Regions from separate parts of the Thauera sp. AutoDN2 genome, predicted to be linked through region 1. Evidence: predicted binding sites of a transcription regulator. Region 1 holds the regulator's gene; the other holds the start of a gene.
The links. The regulator sigma-54, encoded in region 1, starts transcription at its own class of promoters, with help from an activator protein. The targets are predictions, from matches to a motif close to TGGCACGCTTNCTGCTNA.

Region 1 (5,841 bases):
CTCGCCCGCCGATTGAATCACGGCCTGCCTCCAACTGCTTGCAGCCGTCCAGGGCTTCACGTATTTACTGTACTCCCATACAGGCCTTACACTGATGGCGGCGGCACGGCAGACCGCAGGCCTGCAATCTTTGTGCCATAATTCGCTCAACCAGACAGGACGCACTCCAATGGACGACAACAAGGCCAAGGCTCTCGCCGCAGCGCTCTCGCAGATCGAGAAGCAGTTCGGCAAGGGCTCGATCATGCGCATGGGCGACGGCAACGTCGAGCGCGATATCCAGACCGTCTCCACCGGGTCCCTCGGGCTCGACATCGCACTCGGCCTCGGCGGCCTGCCGCGCGGTCGGGTGGTCGAAATCTACGGCCCCGAATCTTCCGGCAAAACCACGCTCACGCTGCAGGTCATCGCCGAGATGCAGAAGCTCGGGGGCACTGCAGCCTTCATCGACGCCGAGCACGCGCTCGACGTCGGCTACGCCGAGAAGCTCGGCGTCAACATCGAAGATCTGCTGATCTCGCAGCCCGACACCGGCGAGCAGGCGCTGGAGATCGCCGACATGCTGGTGCGCTCGGGCGGCGTGGACATCGTGGTGGTCGACTCGGTCGCCGCGCTCACGCCCAAGGCCGAGATCGAAGGAGAGATGGGCGACCAACTCCCCGGCCTGCAGGCCCGCCTGATGTCGCAAGCGCTGCGCAAACTCACCGCAAACATCAAGCGCACCAATACCCTGGTCATCTTCATCAACCAGATCCGCATGAAGATCGGTGTGATGTTCGGCAGCCCGGAGACGACCACCGGCGGCAACGCGCTCAAGTTCTATGCCTCGGTGCGCATGGACATCCGCCGCACCGGCACGATCAAGAAGGGCGACGAAGTGGTCGGGTCCGAGACACGCGTCAAGGTGGTCAAGAACAAGGTCTCGCCACCATTCAAGGAAGCGCACTTCGACATCCTCTACGGCGAGGGCATCTCACGCGAGGGCGAGATCATCGACCTCGGCGTGGAGCGCAAGATCGTCGACAAGTCCGGCGCCTGGTACGCATACAACGGCGACAAGATCGGCCAGGGCAAGGACAACTCGCGGGAGTTCCTGCGCAACAATCCCGCGCTCGCACGCGAGATCGAGAACAAGGTCCGCGCTGCGGTCGGCCTGCCCGAGATGGCGCCTGCCAGCCCGGCTTCCGCCCCTGCCGAGGCCTGAGCGGAGCCGCGCACATGGGCGAGCCGAGCCTGCGCGAGCGCGCGCTTCGCCACCTCGCCCGCCGCGACCACTCGCGTGCCGAGTTGGCGCGCAAGCTCGCCTCGCATGGCGAGCACGACGAGATCCAGGCCGTGATCGCGCGCATGGGCGAACTCGGCCTGCAGTCCGACAGCCGCTATGCCGAAGCCTTCGTGCGCAGCAAGTCGGCCCGCTTCGGCGAGACACGGCTGCGCAGGGAGCTCACTCTGCGCGGAATCGACCGTGATCTGATCGACGCTGCGCTCGCGACGGAGTGCGTAGAATCGGAGCTCGACCGTGCTCGCAGCGTGCTGCGCGGCCGATTTTCCACGCCGCCCACCGAGACCCGTGAATGGGCCCGCCAGGCGCGCTTCCTGCAAACCCGGGGTTTTGCACCCGAACTGATCCGCAAGCTGCTGAAAGAGCCCCACGATGAGTCTGCTTAAGGTCGCAGGACTGCAAAAGCGCTACAAGGCGCGCACCGTGGTGCACGACGTTGGCTTCGAGGTCGGCTCGGGCGAGGTGGTCGGCCTGCTCGGACCCAACGGCGCAGGCAAGACCACCTGCTTCTACATGATCGTCGGCCTCGTGCGCGCAGACGGCGGGCAGATCACCCTGGACGGGAAGGATCTGACCCATCTGCCGATCCACGCCCGCGCACGCCTGGGCCTTTCCTACCTGCCGCAGGAGATGAGCGTCTTCCGCAAACTCACCGTGGCCGAGAACATCCAGGCGGTGCTCGAGTTGCAGGGGCTGGACAAGCGCAATGTCAGCGAGCGGCTCGAAGAGCTGCTGATCGAACTCGGCATCCACCACCTGCGCGACAGCACCGCGATCTCGCTGTCGGGCGGCGAGCGCCGCCGCTGCGAGATCGCCCGTGCGCTGGCCACCGATCCGCGCCTGATCCTGCTCGACGAACCCTTCGCCGGCGTGGACCCGATCGCGGTCATCGACATCCAGAAGATCATCCGCTTCCTGAAGGAGCGCGGCATCGGCGTGCTGATCACCGACCACAACGTACGCGAGACGCTCGGTATCTGCGATCGCGCCTACATCATCAGCGAAGGCCGTGTGCTCGCCAGTGGCGCACCGACCGAGATCATCGAGAACGAGCAGGTGCGCCAGGTCTACCTTGGCGAGCACTTCCGGCTCTGACTGCGCGCCCCTCCTCACGCCATGAAGCCCAGTCTCCAGCTCAAGCTCTCGCAGCACCTCACACTGACGCCGCAACTGCAGCAGTCGATCAAGCTGCTGCAGCTATCGACGATCGAGCTGAATCAGGAGATCGAGCGCTTCCTGCTGGACAACCCGATGCTCGAGCGCGAGGAGGGCGAAGGCGAGTTCCTGCCCGCCGCCGCAAGCACGCCCAGCGAACAATCCCACCAGGAAGCGCCGCAGGGCGAAGGCCCCGCCGAGTCCGGCAGCGAGGCCCTGCAGCATGAAGGCGGAGAGGGCAGCAGCGAGGATGAAGGCATCGACTGGTCCAGCGTGGGCACCGGGGCCTCCAGCCGCAGCGAGGACGATGAGGACGTCGATTATCAAGAGTTTCAGGCCGCCGGCATCTCGCTGCGCGACCACCTCGATCAGCAGATCGCCCTGTCGCCGCTGTCGGATCACGACCGCGCGCTGGTGCGATTCATCGTCGAGGCGCTGGACGATGACGGCTATCTGCACCAGCCGCTTGAGGAACTACTCGAACTGCTGCCGCCCGAATCGGGCATCGAACTCGAAGACCTGAGCATTGCCCTGCACCATGTGCAGAACCTCGAACCAGCGGGCATCGGCGCGCGCTCGCCGCAGGAATGTCTCGCGCTGCAGTTGCGCACACTGCCCGACTGCGCGACGCGAGCACTCGCCCTCGAGGTCGCCACCAAGCACCTGGAACTGCTCGCCGAACGCAACTTCGCCAAACTGAAGAAGCTCACTGGCTCGGACGACGAATCGCTGCGCGCGGCGCACGCACTGATCTGCAGCCTCGACCCGCACCCCGGCTCGCGCTATTCCACCAGCGAGACACGCTATGTGCTGCCCGACGTGGTCGTACGCAAGGTGCGCGGGCGCTGGTCGGTCAGTCTCAACCAGGACGCCATGCCGCGCCTGCGCATCAACCGCCTGTACGCCAGCCTGCTGCAGCAGAACCGCGGCCAGGGCGGCGGACTGGGCGGCCAGTTGCAGGAGGCACGCTGGCTGATCCGCAACGTGCAGCAACGCTTCGACACCATCCTCCGCGTTTCCCAGGCCATCGTTGACCAGCAGCGGCAGTTCTTCGATCATGGCCCTGTGGCCATGCGCCCGCTCACGCTGCGGGAGATCGCCGACCAGCTTGAACTGCACGAGTCGACCATTTCGCGCGTGACCACGCAAAAGTACATGGCGACACCGCGCGGCGTGTTCGAGCTCAAGTATTTCTTCGGCAGTCATGTCGCCACCGACACCGGTGGGGCGGCCTCTTCCACGGCGATTCGCGCGCTGATTCGCCAGTTGGTGGAAGCCGAAGACAGCAAGAAGCCGCTGTCCGACGCCAAGATTGCCGAGATTCTAGGCCAGCAGGGTATCGTGGTCGCACGGCGCACCATCGCCAAGTATCGCGAATCCCTCAATATCCCGCCGGTCAGCATGCGCAAATCCATCTGACAACCACAGGAGTCACCATGAATCTCAACATCACCGGGCATCATGTCGAAGTTACCCCGGCCATCCGCGACTACGTCACCTCCAAGCTCGATCGCGTCATCCGCCACTTCGACAACGTCACCAGCGTTGCGGTAATCCTCTCCGTCGAGAAGCTCAAGCAGAAGGCCGAAGTGACCCTGCACGTGCGCGGCAAGGACATCTTCGTTGAAAGCGACGATGCCGACCTGTACGCCGCCATCGACTCGATGACCGACAAGCTCGACCGCCAGGTGCAGAAATACAAGCAGAAGATGGCCGAGCACAACCACGAGTCGCTGAAGCACCAGACCCCCGAGGACTGAGCCTTTCGTTACAGCCCCATGACCGGGGCGCGGTTGTGGTTATAATGCGCGCGTTTTGACGACGCCTGCGGCGCCCGCCCCGGAACGACAGTCGCCCCGGCGACCTGGAAGACCGGGGCGTCGTGTTTGCACACCTGCGAATGAGCCTGATATCCCAACTCCTGCCACTTTCCAATGTGGTGGTCGACCTCGACGCCAGCAGCAAGAAGCGCGTCTTCGAGCAGGCCGGCCTGCTTTTCGAGAACAACCAGGGCATCGGTCGCAGCACCGTTTTCGACAGCCTGTTCACCCGCGAACGCCTGGGCTCCACCGGCCTCGGGCAAGGCATCGCGATCCCGCACGGCCGCATCAAGGGCCTCAAGGATGCAGCGGGCGCCTTCCTGCGCCTGGCCACACCAGTCCAGTTCGATGCGCCGGACGGCCGCCCGGTCAGCATGCTGTTCGTACTGCTCGTGCCCGAACAGGCCAACGAGACACACCTGCAGTTGCTCTCCGAACTTGCGCAGATGTTCAGCGATCGCGCATTCCGCGAAGCGCTGCTGAATGCGCCGGATGCGGCACACATCCACCAGATGTTCATGAACTGGGGCGCCCATGCGGCAGACCAGCCTGACGCGGCTGTATGAGACCCATCGCGACAGTCTCAGCCTGATCCACGTCAGCGGGCCGCTCGAGGCCCGCCTCAGCGTGGGCGAAGAGCGCATCTGGCCGGCTGATCTGGTCGGCCACCTCAATCTGATCCACCCCACCCGACTGCAGGTGCTCGGCAGCGCCGAACTGGCCTGGGCGCAACGCCACTCCAACGAGAAGGTCGCTCACCATCTCAACGAGATCCTGTCGGCGCACCCGCCAGCCATCATCGTCGCCGACGGCTGCGAGGTGCCCAACATCCTGCACGGCATCTGCGAGGCCCACGACGTAGCGCTGTTCACCGCGCGCCACCCTTCGGCGGGCGTGATCGACCAGCTCCGCCTCTATCTCTCGCGCGAGCTCGCCGAGAAGGTCTCGCTCCATGGCGTGTTCATGGATGTGTTGGGGCTCGGCGTGCTGATCACCGGCGACTCGGGGGCCGGCAAATCCGAGCTCGGCCTGGAGCTCATCTCACGCGGCCACGGCCTCGTCGCGGACGACGTGGTCGAATTCTCGCGCATCGCGCCCACTGTACTCGAGGGGCGAAGCCCCGAGATGCTGCAGGATTTCATCGAGGTACGTGGTCTGGGGCTCCTCGACATCCGCACGATCTTCGGCGAGACCGCCTGCCGCCGCAAGATGCGCCTGCGCCTGATTTGCCACCTCGACCGCCGCCAGCCCGGTCCGGGAGATCCGAGCCGTCTTCCGCTACAGCAGGAGACCCAGGACATTCTCGGCGTGAAGATCGCCCGCGTCGTGCTCCCGGTGGCCGCCGGGCGCAACCTCGCCGTGCTGCTCGAAGCTGCGGTTCGCTCCACCATCCTGCGCCTGCGCGGCATCGACTCCACGCAGGAGTTCATCGAGCGCCAGTCGCGCGCGCTCCGAGCGAGTGAGGACGACATCCGGAGCGCCGGGGGCGGATATCCATGAGCGGCTGCGTGGCACAGGCCAACGGTCCGGCTCGCCTTCACGGTCGCCATCACCGTTAGTCGCCAACTCCTCGCGCGTCCATAC
Region 2 (5,841 bases), on a different contig from region 1:
GCGATACGGACCTCGCCGGGCATGCCCTGAACCTCGCGCTGCAGGAATGTCCGCACTGCGTGCTCTACGGGTTCCGGGGGCTGGTGTGCGCCCGCTACCCCCGGAAGGAACACCGCGGCTAGCACGGTGAGGCTGGCGTGGGCGAGGATCGGTATGCGGAAGGACGGTTGCTTTGGGTCGCTCATGGGGTGATTGCAGCACGGTCCGCCAGCGCAGGCAAGGCGGCAGCTTTTGCCGCGGCCGGCGGGCAAGCGGCAAAGAAGGGCGGTTTTCTGCCGTCTTATCGGGCGAGTGCGGGTGGCGGCGGCCGCGTACCATCGCTGGCATGAAAGCTGCACGTTCTCCCGTCATCCAGCCCGCCGCGCCCAACGTGACGGCGCTGCTCATTCCCGAGGCCCTGCGATGAAAACCCTTGTCGACAACAGTTTCCGCTTTCACCAGACCGCGCTGAACCTGCAGGCGTACCGGCAGGAGTTGCTCGCCTCGAACATCGCCAACGCGGATACGCCGCACTTCAAGGCGCGCGATGTCGACTTCAAGAGCGCGCTGCAGGGGGCGCTTGCCGGCAGCGGCAGTGGTGTGGGGCTCGAGACCACGCACGCTGGGCACATTTCCGGCGGCGCCTTTTCCGCCGTCGAGGGTTCGGTCAAGTACCGTGCCGAGCTGCAATCCTCGGTCGACGGCAACACGGTGAACATGGATGTCGAGCGCGCGGCCTTCGCCGAGAACGCCCTGCGCTACGAAGCCAGCGTGACCTTCATCAGCGGCATGCTGCGCTCGATGAACACCGCGCTCACCGGCCAGTAAGGAGTTCTGTCATGAGCATGCTCAACGTTTTTCAGATTGCGGGTTCTGCGCTCAATGCGCAGTCGATGCGCCTCAATACCACGGCGTCCAACCTCGCCAACGCGGACAGCGTCACCACCGAAACCGGCGAACCCTACCGTGCCAAGCAGGTGGTCTTTGCCGCCCGTCCGGTTGCCGGACCGGGCGCGATCGGCGTCCAGGTCACGCAGATCGTCGAGAGCGCGGCGCCGATGCGGCTCGTGTATGAGCCGAACAACCCGGCGGCCAATGCCGACGGCTACGTCGAGATGCCCAACGTCAACGTTGCCGAGGAAATGGTGAACATGATCTCCGCGTCGCGTTCGTACCAGAACAACGCCGAGATCATGAGCACGGCACGGACCTTGCTTCAGAGGACATTGCAGATCGGACAGTAAGCCCGTCCGGCAAACGATGCCCCTAGCAGGAGATCTTCATGACCACCGTCTCGAACAATCAGACCGCGAACAGCGTGCTGGCCAGCCTGGCCCGCAGCGAACCTGTCCAGAAGCCCGAAGAGGACCAGCAGGGCCGCTTCCTCAAGCTGCTGACGACGCAGCTTCGGAATCAGGACCCGATGAATCCAATGGAAAACGCGGAGATGACTTCGCAACTTGCGCAGATGAGCACGGTGGATGGCATCGAGCGACTCAACAAGATGGTGCAGTCTTTCTTCGACTCGCAGGCTTCCGCCGAAGGGCTCAATGCAGCCGCGCTGCTCGGGCGTGGGGTGCTGGTGGAAGGGCGCAGCCTGGCGCTGACCGAATCGGGTGCAGTCGGCGGTTTCGAGGTCGACGGCCCGGCCGACCGCGTCACGCTGACGGTACGCGACAGCGCCGGACTGGCGGTGAAGCAGATGGATTTCGACGCGGTCGATGCGGGCAGCCACAACTTCGTCTGGGACGGTAGCGCGGACGATGGTTCGCGCGCTGCGGACGGCATCTACACGCTTTCGCTGTCCGCCACGCTGGGCGACGAGGCTGTAGCCGGGCGTACGCTGCAGTTCGGCCCCGTGACCAGCATCGTGCGTGGTGCCAACGGCACCGACCTTCAGGTTGGCGACCTTGGCGTGTTCAAGGTTGCAGACGTCAAGCAGATTCTCTGATCCGGAGCACCGATCATGGCATTTCAGCAGGGCCTCAGCGGCCTGAATTCTTCCTCGAAGGCGCTCGACGTCATCTCCAACAACGTCGCCAACGCCAGCACCGTGGGCTTCAAGAACTCCGGCACGGTGTTCGCCGACGCCTACGCATCCTCGCTCACCGGTGCAGTCTCCAAGGTCCAGATCGGTATCGGCAGCGGGGTGCAGGCCGTGCGCCAGACCTTCAACCAGGGCAACATCACCACCACCAACAACCCGCTCGACATGGCGGCCAATGGCAATGGTTTCTTCGAGGTGGAGCTGCAGAACGGTGGCTACGCGCTGACCCGTAACGGCCAGTTCAACATCGACAAGAATGGCTACATCGTTACCGCATTGGGCGACCGGTTGATGGGGTACCAGTTGGTTGATGCCGTGTCGGGCGACGTTCAGGCGCCGGCCACGGTCACAGCCGATTCGTTCCGTACGATGATGATTCCTTCGACCGGGGTGGGTGCCACGGCGACCACCGATGTTGGCCTGAGCCTCAACCTCAGCGCGGACGCAGCGACCATTGACGCCACAACGACGCCTTTCGATCCGGATGTTCCCGCCACCTACACGTACTCGACCGCGCTGAAGATCTTCGACTCCCTCGGGAAGGAGCACTCGCTGTCCCTTTACTTCGCCCGGCGTACGGATGTCGTAAACAGCACGTGGGATGTCTACACCGTTGTCGATAACACGGTGCCGCCGCCGCCGATCGCAGCAAATGCGACGCTGAGCTTCGATGGGCTCGGCAAGCTCGTTCCGCCCAGCAATTTCGTCCTGAATTCCAACCTTGGTCCGGACGCTGACCCGAGCGTGATCGACGTGGATATGTCGCTGATCACCCAGTTCGGCGGCAAGTCCACGCCGCGCGAACTGACCCAGAACGGCTCTTCCCCCGGCGAGATCGCCGGCCTGGCGATCAGCCGCAACGGCGTCATCCAGGCGCGCTACACCAACGGCATCACCAAGGACATCGCGATCGTCAACCTGACGACCGTGCGCAACAACAACGGCTTGTCGCCCATCGGCAACAACTACTGGGTCGAGACGCCGGAGTCGGGCGGCTTCGCCCGCGGCGAGCCGGGCAACGGGCTCAACGGCGTCATCTCCGCCGGCCAGGTCGAGGAGTCCAACGTCGATCTGACCCAGGAGCTGGTGCAGATGATCATTCAGCAACGTAACTACCAGGCCAACGCGCAATCGATCCGCACGCAGGACCAGATCCTGCAGACGCTGGTCAACCTGCGCTGATGCCTGAGCCGGCCGTCGGCCGACACAAGCAAGGGAGTCGAACATGGACCGCCTGATCTACACCGCGATGACCGGTGCCAAGGGCACGATGGACCAGCAGGCCGCGGTGTCGAACAACATCGCCAATGCCGCATCCACCGGTTTCCGCTCGCAATTGCACAAACTGCGTGCGGTGGAGGTCCAGACCGAAGCTTTCCGCACGCGCTCGTTCGCGGTCGATGCCAGCGTCGCCAACGACTTCACGCCCGGCACGATCCAGTACACCGGGCGTCCCTACGACGTGGCTTTGGAAGGCAAGGGCTGGCTGACGGTGCAGCAGCCCGACGGCAGCGAGGCCTACACCCGCAACGGCAGCCTCACGCTCAGCCCCGCGGGGGTGCTGCAGACGCGTGAGGGGCTACCCGTGATCGGGGATGGCGGGCCGGTGACGCTGCCTCCCGACACCGAGATCGTCATCGGCCGGGACGGCTCGATCTCCTCGATCAATCCGGACGATGGCGTCGTCAACCTCGTCGGCCAACTCAAGCTGGTCAACCCGCCCGAGGCGGAACTCGTGCGTGGCGACGACGGCCTGTTCCGCCTTGCCAACGGAGCGCCAGCGCCGGTCGACCCCAACGTCCAGGTCGCGGGCGGCTACGTCGAGGGCAGCAACGTCAACGTGGCCGACCAGATGGTGCAGATGATCTCGCTCGCCCGCCAGTTCGAGATGCAGGTCCGCATGCTGCAGACCGCCGAGGCCAACGACCGCGCAGCCAGCCAGGTGCTCGCCTGGCGCTGAGCCCTTCCGCGCTTGGCCTGCCGATTAGCACGGTTTTTGCATTGCTTATCCTGCAATGGCCTGGCCCGACCGAGGGCTAGACTGATCCCGTGAAAAAGCGGCAATCGCCGTCACGCTGCGGCAAAACCTGCCGCAGCGGCAAGGCAGAACAGAGGACTTCATCATGATCCGCTCACTGTGGACCGCCCGGACCGGGCTGGATGCCCAGCAAACCTCGCTGGACGTGATCTCCAACAACCTGGCGAACGTATCGACCAACGGCTACAAGCGGCAACGCGCCGTGTTCGAGGATCTGCTCTACCAGACCATGCGCCAGCCGGGCGCACAGACCACGCAGCAGACGCAGGTGTCCAGCGGCCTGCAGATCGGTACTGGCGTGCGACCGGTCGCGACCGAGCGCATCTTCACGCAGGGCAGCCTGCAACAGACCGGCGGCGCGCTCGATGTCGCGATCCAGGGCAATGGCTTTCTGCAGATCGAGATGCCCGACGGCACGACCGCCTACACTCGGGACGGCGCCCTGCAACTCGACAACCAGGGCAACGTCGTCACCCCCAGCGGCTATCCGCTGCTCGACGGCATCCAGATCCCCGCCGACGCCAAATCGATCACCATCGGCAAGGACGGCACCGTCACCGTGACCTTGCCCAATCAGGTCGAGCCGCAGCCCGTGGGGCAGATTCAGATCGCCACCTTCATCAACCCGGGCGGTCTGCAGAGCGCGGGCGAGAACCTCTTCTACGAGACCGCGTCGAGCGGCGAAGCCACGCCGACCGAGGCGGGCACCAATGGCGCAGGGGTGATCAACCAAGGCTATGTCGAGACCTCGAACGTCAACGTGGCCGAGGAACTCGTCAGCATGATCGTCACCCAGCGCGCCTACGAGCTCAACTCGCGTGCGATCTCGACGTCCGATCAGATGCTCGGTCGGCTCACCCAGCTCTGAGGAAACGGTCATGCGCAGCATCCGCGCCTTTGCGCTCCTGATCGTGGCCCTGCTGTCGGGTTGTGCGTCCATCGACACCGTTCCGCCGACGGCGGTGCATCAGCCGATGAGCGTGCGCCCGAACGAACGCGCGGCAATGCCGCCCGCCAATGGCGCGATCTACCAGGCCGCGCTCGCAAGGCCGCTGTTCGAGGATCGGCGCGCCCGTCATGTCGGCGACATCATCACGATCAACCTGGTCGAGCGCAACACCGCGACCAAGAACGCCAACACCAATGCCTCGCGCGGGTCCGGAATGACGGGGGGGATTACCGCATCGTCGCGTCTGCCCCTGGGCGGCCTCAATGGGCTGAACATCGAGGCCGGGGTCGAGTCCGAGTTCAACGGAACGGGGGCGGCGAGCGCGAATAATGCCTTCAATGGAACGATCACCGTTTCTGTCATCGACGTTTATCCCAACGGCAACTTGCTGGTGTCGGGCGAGAAGATGCTCGCGATCAACCAGGGCAGCGAGTTCATCCGCTTCTCCGGCGTGATCGACCCCAACACCGTCACGTCCACCAATACCGTCCAGTCCACCCAGGTGGCCGACGCGCGCATCGAGTACCGCGGCAGCGGCTTCATCGACCAGTCCAACACGATGGGCTGGCTGCAGCGCTTCTTCCTTGCCGTCCTGCCATTCTGATCGAGGTTCGCCATGTTCCGGATCCAGCCCTTCCTGCTGCGCGCTGCGGTTGCCGCCGTGGCCGCCGGCATTTTCCTCAGCTCCGCAGCCGAGGCTGCACCCGAGCGCATCAAGGACCTTGCCTCGATCGCCGGCGTGCGCGAGAACCAGCTCGTCGGCTATGGCCTCGTCGTCGGTCTCGATGGCAGTGGCGACCAGACCACGCAGACGCCCTTCACCAAGCA

Region 2: flgG (flagellar basal-body rod protein FlgG) is a predicted target of sigma-54. The motif match lies at 4,012-4,029, and genes of this name have one in related genera.

Annotation. Positions count from the first base shown of each region.
Region 1 covers NZ_JBNCAR010000004.1:172,915-178,755, reverse strand. Annotated here, with positions in the region: gene ACPT9U_RS04415 (CinA family protein) at 1-16, shown strand, start outside; gene recA (recombinase RecA) at 170-1,204, shown strand; gene recX (recombination regulator RecX) at 1,219-1,668, shown strand; gene lptB (LPS export ABC transporter ATP-binding protein) at 1,655-2,377, shown strand; gene ACPT9U_RS04395 (RNA polymerase factor sigma-54) at 2,399-3,856, shown strand; gene hpf (ribosome hibernation-promoting factor, HPF/YfiA family) at 3,874-4,197, shown strand; gene ptsN (PTS IIA-like nitrogen regulatory protein PtsN) at 4,338-4,823, shown strand; gene hprK (HPr(Ser) kinase/phosphatase) at 4,792-5,757, shown strand.
Region 2 covers NZ_JBNCAR010000008.1:34,702-40,542, reverse strand. Annotated here, with positions in the region: gene flgA (flagellar basal body P-ring formation chaperone FlgA) at 1-185, opposite strand, end outside; gene flgB (flagellar basal body rod protein FlgB) at 403-807, shown strand; gene flgC (flagellar basal body rod protein FlgC) at 819-1,223, shown strand; gene ACPT9U_RS06810 (flagellar hook assembly protein FlgD) at 1,262-1,930, shown strand; gene flgE (flagellar hook protein FlgE) at 1,946-3,208, shown strand; gene flgF (flagellar basal-body rod protein FlgF) at 3,252-3,986, shown strand; gene flgG (flagellar basal-body rod protein FlgG) at 4,150-4,932, shown strand; gene ACPT9U_RS06790 (flagellar basal body L-ring protein FlgH) at 4,943-5,617, shown strand; gene ACPT9U_RS06785 (flagellar basal body P-ring protein FlgI) at 5,630-5,841, shown strand, end outside.